2 regions of the Bacillus sp. PK6-025 genome follow, and region 1 is predicted to be linked to the other one. Evidence: a T-box and tRNA genes for the amino acid it is inferred to sense, from the RefSeq annotation. Region 1 holds a T-box; the other holds one or more tRNA genes.
The links. The T-box of region 1 lies ahead of ileS (isoleucine--tRNA ligase). A T-box ahead of a tRNA ligase gene usually reads a tRNA of that ligase, here a tRNA-Ile.
Positions count from the first base shown of each region.

Region 1 (4,949 bases):
GACAGGGAGGAAATCCCTGAAGAGCATGAATCGAAAGACAGAACCGCCTACCAGTCTAAAGCGGCTGGGAAGCAGAATGTCGTAAGTTTGCAAAGCGTTCAGAAATCTTCTAAAGTAGTGTTAAGTGAGCCTCGGGTGTACGCGGAAGCCCAGGAAATCGCAGACCATATCAAAAACCGGCGCGCCGTCGTCGTGAACCTGCAGCGCATTCAGCACGATCAGGCGAAAAGAATCGTTGATTTCTTGAGCGGAACTGTATATGCTCTCGGCGGCGATATTCAGCGGATCGGAGCGGACATCTTTTTATGCACGCCTGAAAACGTCGATGTCTCCGGCACGATTTCCGAGCTCATAGAAGAAGAACATCAGAGGTGGTAAATCGCAGATGATCCTACTTTATCAAATTTTAAGCACGCTTATAACCGTCTATTCGTTTGCGCTCATTATTTACATTTTTATGTCTTGGGTGCCTAATGCAAGGGAGTCTTCATTCGGCCGGGTGCTTGCTTCACTTTGCGAGCCTTATCTCGAACCGTTCAGAAGGATTATTCCTCCGCTCGGGATGATTGATATTTCTCCGCTCGTGGCGATTTTCATCCTGCGGTTCGCAGATGCAGGGCTTCTTGCGGTTTTCAGAATGCTCGGCGCTTTTTAAAGACATTATGCCGATCTCCCGTAAGACTTACCGCAGGCAGCGGCGCCGTGGTTCAGGAGCGTGCCTTCAATCTTTGCGGGCCGAGTATCGGGCTTGGCTGTAGGCCAGGCCTCTTTACATAGAAAGGAAAGACAATGAGCGATATTTACCAGCATTTCAGAAAAGACGAAGAGCCGTTTATCGACCAGGCTCTTGAGTGGAAAAGAATCGTGGCGGAACAGTACCGGATGAAGCTGACCGATTTTTTGGACCCGCGGGAACAGGTGATCCTGCAATCTGTCATCGGTCAGTCGGACGAAGTGAGGCTTGAATTTTTCGGGGGCTTCCCTGAGGCCGAACGAAAGAGGGCTTTACTATTCCCTGAATATGCTGAGCCGTCTGCCGAAGATTTTCAGCTTCAGGGCTGGGAAGTCATCTATCCGCAAAAATTCGCCTCCATCGAGCATCGCGAGCTTCTCGGCTCATTGATGGGCATCGGATTGAGGCGCCAAAAGTTCGGCGACCTCATCTTTTCGGACGGGACATGGCAGTTTATCTGTTCGGAAGAAGTCGCTGATTTTGTTTTCACCCAGCTGACACAAATCGGCAAGGTGAAAGTTTCCCTTGAAAAAATTCCGCTTTCTAAGCTTAAAGTACCGGAGCAGGATGTCGAAATAAGGGATGATACGGTTTCATCTTTGAGGCTTGATGCGATTTGCTCGGCAATGAGCAGGCAATCCCGGCAAAAAGCACAGGTTCTCGTGAAAAATGGCCTCGTGAAAGTGAACTGGAAAGTCATTGAAGACCCTTCATATGCACTGGCGGAAGGGGATATGATTTCGATCCGGGGGTTTGGCCGGTTCAGGATGAAAAACATTGACGGCAAAACGAAGAAGGGCAAATGGAGATTGACGTTTGAAAAACAAAAATGACGCGTTTTAACAGTTTTTTCTCCGCCCGGTCGAATTTTGCTTTATAATGTTGACTAGGACAAATGTACATAAAGAAAAATAATGGAGGTGGGCAGCATGCCTTTGACGCCAAATGACATTCATAATAAAACATTTACAAAAGCGTTCCGCGGCTATGACGAAGATGAAGTGAACGAGTTCCTGGCCCAGGTGAGAAAGGATTATGAGATCATTCTGCGCAAAAAAAATGAGCTTGAATCAAAGGTGAACGAGCTTGACGAGCGTCTCGGCCATTTTTCGACGATCGAAGAGACGTTGAATAAATCGATCCTTGTCGCACAGGAAGCAGCAGAAGACGTAAAGCGCAATTCCGAGAAAGAAGCGAAGCTCATCATTCGTGAAGCTGAGAAAAACGCTGACCGGATCATTAATGAGTCTCTTTCAAAATCGAGAAAGATCGCGATGGAAATCGAAGAGCTGAAAAAGCAGTCAAAAGTGTTCAGAACCCGTTTCCAAATGCTGATCGAAGCGCAGCTTGACCTGTTGAAAAACGACGACTGGGATCATTTGCTTGAATACGAAGTAGACGCCGTCATGGATGAAAAAGAATAGAATTTCATTTGCGTTCTTGACATATCGTCATCCGTTCGCATATAATACGTTCATAAATTGAGTGAAAAACGTTTGAGAGGGACAGACATTGATTTCTGAAAACAATGAAAGCGACCCGGGGGCGGTGTAAGCCCGGGATTGTTGGAATCGTTGTGAATCAGCCCTCAAGTTTCCTTTCTGAACCGTCCAGTAGGAAAGGACGTCCCATCACGTTACGATGTTTGAGCGGATAAGCCGAATCGGCTTGTCTAAAAGGGTGGTACCGCGAGATCAAAGCCTTCTCGTCCCTTATGGGATGAAAAGGCTTTTTTTGTTTTAGAAAAGATGTTTTGGAGGAATGGTAATGGATTATAAAGATACGCTCTTAATGCCGAAAACAGATTTTCCGATGAGAGGAAACCTGCCGAACCGTGAACCTGAAATCCAGGGGAAATGGGAAGATATGGACATTTACAGCCTCGTTCAGAAACGAACCGAAGGCCGGCCGATGTTCGTGCTTCATGACGGACCTCCGTATGCGAACGGCGATATTCATATGGGCCATGCGCTCAACAAAGTACTGAAGGACTTCATCGTCCGTTCGAGATCGATGAGCGGCTATCATGCACCGTATGTTCCGGGCTGGGATACACACGGCCTGCCGATTGAAACAGCGCTCACGAAAAACAAAAAAGTGAAGCGCAAAGAAATGACGGTAGCCGAATTCCGCAAGCTTTGCGAAGAATACGCATGGCAGCAAATCGAAGGACAAAAAACGCAATTTAAGCGCCTCGGTGTCAGAGGAGATTGGGAAAACCCATACGTGACCCTTAAGCCGGAGTTTGAAGCGCAGCAAATTAAAGTATTCGGCGAAATGGCGAAAAAAGGCTATATTTACAAAGGGAAGAAGCCGGTTTACTGGTCCCCTTCAAGCGAATCCGCTCTGGCTGAAGCTGAAATCGAATACCATGATAAACGCTCGCCGTCTATCTATGTTGCATTCGATGTGAAAGATGGAAAAGGTGTATTAACAAACGGCGAAAAAATCGTCATTTGGACGACAACGCCGTGGACGATCCCGGCCAATCTCGGCATCGCCGTACACCCTGAATTGGAGTACAGCGTCGTTGCTGCCGGAGGCGCGCGCTATGTGATGGCAAGCGCATTGATTGAAAGCGTGGCAAAAGCGATCGGCTTTGAAGATCATGAAGTCGTTCAAACTGTTAAAGGAAAAGACCTGGAACATATCGTCGCGGTTCATCCTTTATACAGCAGAGATTCTCTTGTTATGCTCGGTGAACACGTAACTACAGATGCCGGTACAGGCTGTGTTCATACTGCTCCGGGACACGGTGAAGACGACTTTATCATCGGTCAGAAATACGGACTTGACGTGCTTTGCCCGGTTGATGAAAAAGGACATATGACGAGCGAAGCCCCTGGTTTTGAAGGACTGTTTTACGATCAGGCCAACAAACCGATTACAGAACAGCTCGAAGAAAAAGGCGCTTTGCTGAAGCTCGATTTCATCACCCACTCCTATCCGCACGACTGGAGAACGAAAAAACCGACCATTTTCCGCGCGACCTCCCAATGGTTCGCTTCTATCAAAGACTTTAGAGACGAGCTTCTTGACGCGGTGAAAGAAACAAAATGGGTGCCTGAATGGGGCGAAACGCGCCTCTACAATATGGTCCGCGACCGCGGCGACTGGTGTATCTCAAGACAGCGCGCATGGGGCGTGCCGATTCCGGTATTTTATGCCGAAAACGGGGAGCCGATCATCACGGATGAAACGATCGACCACGTTTCTGAACTATTCAGGGAGCACGGTTCGAACATTTGGTTTGAAAAAGAAGCGAATGAACTGCTTCCGGAAGGCTTTACGCATCCGGGAAGCCCGAACGGCAAGTTCACAAAGGAACAGGACATCATGGATGTCTGGTTTGATTCAGGTTCGTCACATCAGGCCGTACTGGAAGAGCGCGATGATCTTGTAAGACCTGCGGACTTGTATCTGGAAGGATCTGACCAATACCGCGGCTGGTTTAACTCATCGATTTCGACAGCCGTTGCCGTAACGGGTAAAGCACCATATAAAGGTGTGCTGTCACACGGTTTTGCCCTTGACGGAGAAGGCCGCAAAATGAGCAAATCGCTCGGGAATGTCGTTGTTCCGGCAAAAATCATGAATCAGTTCGGGGCCGATATTTTAAGGCTGTGGGTTGCGTCTGTCGACTATCAAGCAGATGTCCGCGTATCTGACGCGATCTTAAAGCAAGTCGCAGAAGTGTACCGGAAGATCCGCAACACGTTCCGTTTTCTTCACGGAAACATTGCTGATTTTGACCCGGCGAAAGATGCAATCGCTGTGGAAGAACTTCGCGAAGTCGATCAGTACATTTTGATCAAGCTGAACAGCCTTATTGAAAAAGTCAAAAAAGCATATGAAGAATATGATTTTGCGGTCATTTACCATGCTGTCCACAACTTCTGCGCGATCGAGCTCAGCTCATTCTATATGGATTTTGCCAAAGACGTCGTTTATATTGAACACGCCGATCATAAAGACCGCCGCAGCATGCAGACCGTTTTTTACGAAACGTTGCTCGGGCTTGTCAAGCTGATCGCGCCGATCCTGCCGCATACTGCTGACGAAATGTGGAGCCACTTCACATTCGTATCGGAAAAAAGCGTGCAGCTTACCGATATGCCGGAAACAAGAGACATTCCAAATGCAAAAGAGACGGAAGAGAAGTTCGACAGCTTCATGAAGCTTCGCGGCGATGTTCTTAAAGCGCTTGAAACAGCGC
Region 1 is NZ_CP096509.1:1,707,034-1,711,982, forward strand. It holds gene sepF (cell division protein SepF) at 1-378, shown strand, start outside; gene M1D67_RS08880 (YggT family protein) at 389-655, shown strand; gene M1D67_RS08885 (YlmH family RNA-binding protein) at 790-1,566, shown strand; gene M1D67_RS08890 (DivIVA domain-containing protein) at 1,663-2,157, shown strand; T-box leader at 2,220-2,449, shown strand; gene ileS (isoleucine--tRNA ligase) at 2,501-4,949, shown strand, end outside.

Region 2 (4,949 bases), 1.7 Mb from region 1:
AGCAGGTCTATTCGCATGATTCCCATCATATGCTTGTACAAGAACGAGCGAGGAGTGATGGAATTCATGGGATCTGTTATCTTTATCGGGGCAATTGTCGCTTTGGTTGCCCTGTTGTTTTTTTCAAAAGCATCATTTAAACCTTTGCGATTAATCGGAAGAATAGCGGTTAGATTTGTAGTCGGCGCTTTGTTTTTATTCTGTGTGAATCTGTTTGGCGAGAGCGTGGGCATTCACGTGCCGATTAATATTGTAACAACCGGAGTGAGTGGATTATTGGGGGTTCCTGGTGTAGCAGCTCTTATTGTTATTAAACAATTTATCGCAATATAATTTCTTGTTGACAATTTTATTTAAAGGTGTTAAATTAGTATTCGTCGCTGATGACGAATAATTTTTTTGAAAAAAAGTTGTTGACGACATCACGATTAAATGTTAAGATATTATAGTCGCTTTGAGAGCGGCGATGAAGTTCTTTGAAAACTAAACAAGACAAACGTACCTGTTAATTCATTAAATAAATCGCACATGCGAATGTGCGTAGTCAGGGGCCTGCACGATGCAGGTCATGCAGATGTTGTCACAGGATGTGACGAACTTAATCTGCGCTCCATTATTTCATGGAGAGTTTGATCCTGGCTCAGGACGAACGCTGGCGGCGTGCCTAATACATGCAAGTCGAGCGGACAGATGGGAGCTTGCTCCCTGATGTTAGCGGCGGACGGGTGAGTAACACGTGGGTAACCTGCCTGTAAGACTGGGATAACTCCGGGAAACCGGGGCTAATACCGGATGCTTGATTGAACCGCATGGTTCAATTATAAAAGGTGGCTTCGGCTACCACTTACAGATGGACCCGCGGCGCATTAGCTAGTTGGTGAGGTAACGGCTCACCAAGGCGACGATGCGTAGCCGACCTGAGAGGGTGATCGGCCACACTGGGACTGAGACACGGCCCAGACTCCTACGGGAGGCAGCAGTAGGGAATCTTCCGCAATGGACGAAAGTCTGACGGAGCAACGCCGCGTGAGTGATGAAGGTTTTCGGATCGTAAAACTCTGTTGTTAGGGAAGAACAAGTACCGTTCGAATAGGGCGGTACCTTGACGGTACCTAACCAGAAAGCCACGGCTAACTACGTGCCAGCAGCCGCGGTAATACGTAGGTGGCAAGCGTTGTCCGGAATTATTGGGCGTAAAGCGCGCGCAGGCGGTTTCTTAAGTCTGATGTGAAAGCCCCCGGCTCAACCGGGGAGGGTCATTGGAAACTGGGGAACTTGAGTGCAGAAGAGGAGAGTGGAATTCCACGTGTAGCGGTGAAATGCGTAGAGATGTGGAGGAACACCAGTGGCGAAGGCGACTCTCTGGTCTGTAACTGACGCTGAGGCGCGAAAGCGTGGGGAGCGAACAGGATTAGATACCCTGGTAGTCCACGCCGTAAACGATGAGTGCTAAGTGTTAGAGGGTTTCCGCCCTTTAGTGCTGCAGCAAACGCATTAAGCACTCCGCCTGGGGAGTACGGTCGCAAGACTGAAACTCAAAGGAATTGACGGGGGCCCGCACAAGCGGTGGAGCATGTGGTTTAATTCGAAGCAACGCGAAGAACCTTACCAGGTCTTGACATCCTCTGACAACCCTAGAGATAGGGCTTCCCCTTCGGGGGCAGAGTGACAGGTGGTGCATGGTTGTCGTCAGCTCGTGTCGTGAGATGTTGGGTTAAGTCCCGCAACGAGCGCAACCCTTGATCTTAGTTGCCAGCATTCAGTTGGGCACTCTAAGGTGACTGCCGGTGACAAACCGGAGGAAGGTGGGGATGACGTCAAATCATCATGCCCCTTATGACCTGGGCTACACACGTGCTACAATGGGCAGAACAAAGGGCAGCGAAGCCGCGAGGCTAAGCCAATCCCACAAATCTGTTCTCAGTTCGGATCGCAGTCTGCAACTCGACTGCGTGAAGCTGGAATCGCTAGTAATCGCGGATCAGCATGCCGCGGTGAATACGTTCCCGGGCCTTGTACACACCGCCCGTCACACCACGAGAGTTTGTAACACCCGAAGTCGGTGAGGTAACCTTTTGGAGCCAGCCGCCGAAGGTGGGACAGATGATTGGGGTGAAGTCGTAACAAGGTAGCCGTATCGGAAGGTGCGGCTGGATCACCTCCTTTCTAAGGATATTATACGGAATATAAGACCTCGCGGTCTTATAGACAGGTGCGTTTAGATCTTGTTTAGTTTTGAAGGAACTTCCTTCATATGAATCAAAAGATGGGCCTGTAGCTCAGCTGGTTAGAGCGCACGCCTGATAAGCGTGAGGTCGGTGGTTCGAGTCCACTCAGGCCCACCATCTTTATATACGGGGCCTTAGCTCAGCTGGGAGAGCGCCTGCTTTGCACGCAGGAGGTCAGCGGTTCGATCCCGCTAGGCTCCACCAACGTGTTCTTTGAAAACTAGATAACAGTAGACATCACATTCAATTCGTAATGCAAGATATCACGTAGTGATTCTTTTTAACGGTTAAGTTAGAAAGGGCGCACGGTGGATGCCTTGGCACTAGGAGCCGATGAAGGACGGGACGAACACCGATATGCTTCGGGGAGCTGTAAGCAAGCTTTGATCCGGAGATTTCCGAATGGGGAAACCCACTGCTCGTAATGGAGCAGTATCCATATCTGAATTCATAGGATATGAGAAGGCAGACCCGGGGAACTGAAACATCTAAGTACCCGGAGGAAGAGAAAGCAAATGCGATTCCCTGAGTAGCGGCGAGCGAAACGGGAACAGCCCAAACCAAGAGGCTTGCCTCTTGGGGTTGTAGGACACTCTGTACGGAGTTACAAAAGAACGAGGTAGATGAAGAGGCCTGGAAAGGCCCGCCATAGGAGGTAACAGCCCTGTAGTCAAAACTTCGTTCTCTCCTGAGTGGATCCTGAGTACGGCGGAACACGTGAAATTCCGTCGGAATCCGGGAGGACCATCTCCCAAGGCTAAATACTCCCTAGTGACCGATAGTGAACCAGTACCGTGAGGGAAAGGTGAAAAGCACCCCGGAAGGGGAGTGAAAGAGATCCTGAAACCGTGTGCCTACAAGTAGTCAGAGCCCGTTAACGGGTGATGGCGTGCCTTTTGTAGAATGAACCGGCGAGTTACGATCCCGTGCAAGGTTAAGTTTGAAAAGACGGAGCCGCAGCGAAAGCGAGTCTGAATAGGGCGCATGAGTACGTGGTCGTAGACCCGAAACCAGGTGATCTACCCATGTCCAGGGTGAAGTTCAGGTAACACTGAATGGAGGCCCGAACCCACGCACGTTGAAAAGTGCGGGGATGAGGTGTGGGTAGGGGTGAAATGCCAATCGAACCTGGAGATAGCTGGTTCTCTCCGAAATAGCTTTAGGGCTAGCCTCAAGGTAAGAGTCTTGGAGGTAGAGCACTGATTGGACTAGGGGCCCCTACCGGGTTACCGAATTCAGTCAAACTCCGAATGCCAAAGACTTATCCTTGGGAGTCAGACTGCGAGTGATAAGATCCGTAGTCGAAAGGGAAACAGCCCAGACCGCCAGCTAAGGTCCCAAAGTATACGTTAAGTGGAAAAGGATGTGGAGTTGCTTAGACAACCAGGATGTTGGCTTAGAAGCAGCCATCATTTAAAGAGTGCGTAATAGCTCACTGGTCGAGTGACTCTGCGCCGAAAATGTACCGGGGCTAAACGTATCACCGAAGCTGCGGACTGTTCTTACGAACAGTGGTAGGAGAGCGTTCTAAGGGCTGTGAAGCGAGACCGGAAGGACTCGTGGAGCGCTTAGAAGTGAGAATGCCGGTATGAGTAGCGAAAGAGGGGTGAGAATCCCCTCCACCGAATGCCTAAGGTTTCCTGAGGAAGGCTCGTCCGCTCAGGGTTAGTCGGGACCTAAGCCGAGGCCGAAAGGCGTAGGCGATGGACAACAGGTTGATATTCCTGTACCACCTCCTCACCATTTGAGCAATGGGGGGACGCAGGAGGATAGGGTAAGCGCGGTATTGGATATCCGCGTCCAAGCAGTTAGGCTGGGAAATAGGCAAATCCGTTTCCCGTAAGGCTGAGCTGTGATGGCGAGCGAAATATAGTAGCGAAGTTCCTGATTCCACACTGCCAAGAAAAGCCTCTAGCGAGGTGAGAGGTGCCCGTACCGCAAACCGACACAGGTAGGCGAGGAGAGAATCCTAAGGTGATCGAGAGAACTCTCGTTAAGGAACTCGGCAAAATGACCCCGTAACTTCGGGAGAAGGGGTGCTCTGTTAGGGTGCAAGCCCGAGAGAGCCGCAGTGAATAGGCCCAGGCGACTGTTTAGCAAAAACACAGGTCTCTGCGAAGCCGTAAGGCGAAGTATAGGGGCTGACGCCTGCCCGGTGCTGGAAGGTTAAGAGGAGCGCTTAGCGTAAGCGAAGGTGCGAATTGAAGCCCCAGTAAACGGCGGCCGTAACTATAACGGTCCTAAGGTAGCGAAATTCCTTGTCGGGTAAGTTCCGACCCGCACGAAAGGCGCAACGATCTGGGCACTGTCTCAACGAGAGACTCGGTGAAATTATAGTACCTGTGAAGATGCAGGTTACCCGCGACAGGACGGAAAGACCCCGTGGAGCTTTACTGCAGCCTGATATTGAATGTTGGTACAGCTTGTACAGGATAGGTAGGAGCCTTGGAAACCGGAGCGCCAGCTTCGGTGGAGGCATCGGTGGGATACTACCCTGGCTGTATTGACCTTCTAACCCGCCGCCCTTATCGGGCGGGGAGACAGTGTCAGGTGGGCAGTTTGACTGGGGCGGTCGCCTCCTAAAAGGTAACGGAGGCGCCCAAAGGTTCCCTCAGAATGGTTGGAAATCATTCGCAGAGTGTAAAGGCACAAGGGAGCTTGACTGCGAGACCTACAAGTCGAGCAGGGACGAAAGTCGGGCTTAGTGATCCGGTGGTTCCG
Region 2 is NZ_CP096509.1:31,479-36,427, forward strand. It holds gene M1D67_RS00160 (YaaL family protein) at 1-2, shown strand, start outside; gene M1D67_RS00165 (pro-sigmaK processing inhibitor BofA family protein) at 67-333, shown strand; rRNA gene M1D67_RS00170 (16S ribosomal RNA) at 618-2,166, shown strand; tRNA gene M1D67_RS00175 (tRNA-Ile) at 2,269-2,345, shown strand; tRNA gene M1D67_RS00180 (tRNA-Ala) at 2,357-2,432, shown strand; rRNA gene M1D67_RS00185 (23S ribosomal RNA) at 2,514-4,949, shown strand, end outside.
Region 2: it encodes a tRNA-Ile, which carries the amino acid that the T-box ahead of ileS (isoleucine--tRNA ligase) is inferred to sense. The anticodon was not compared.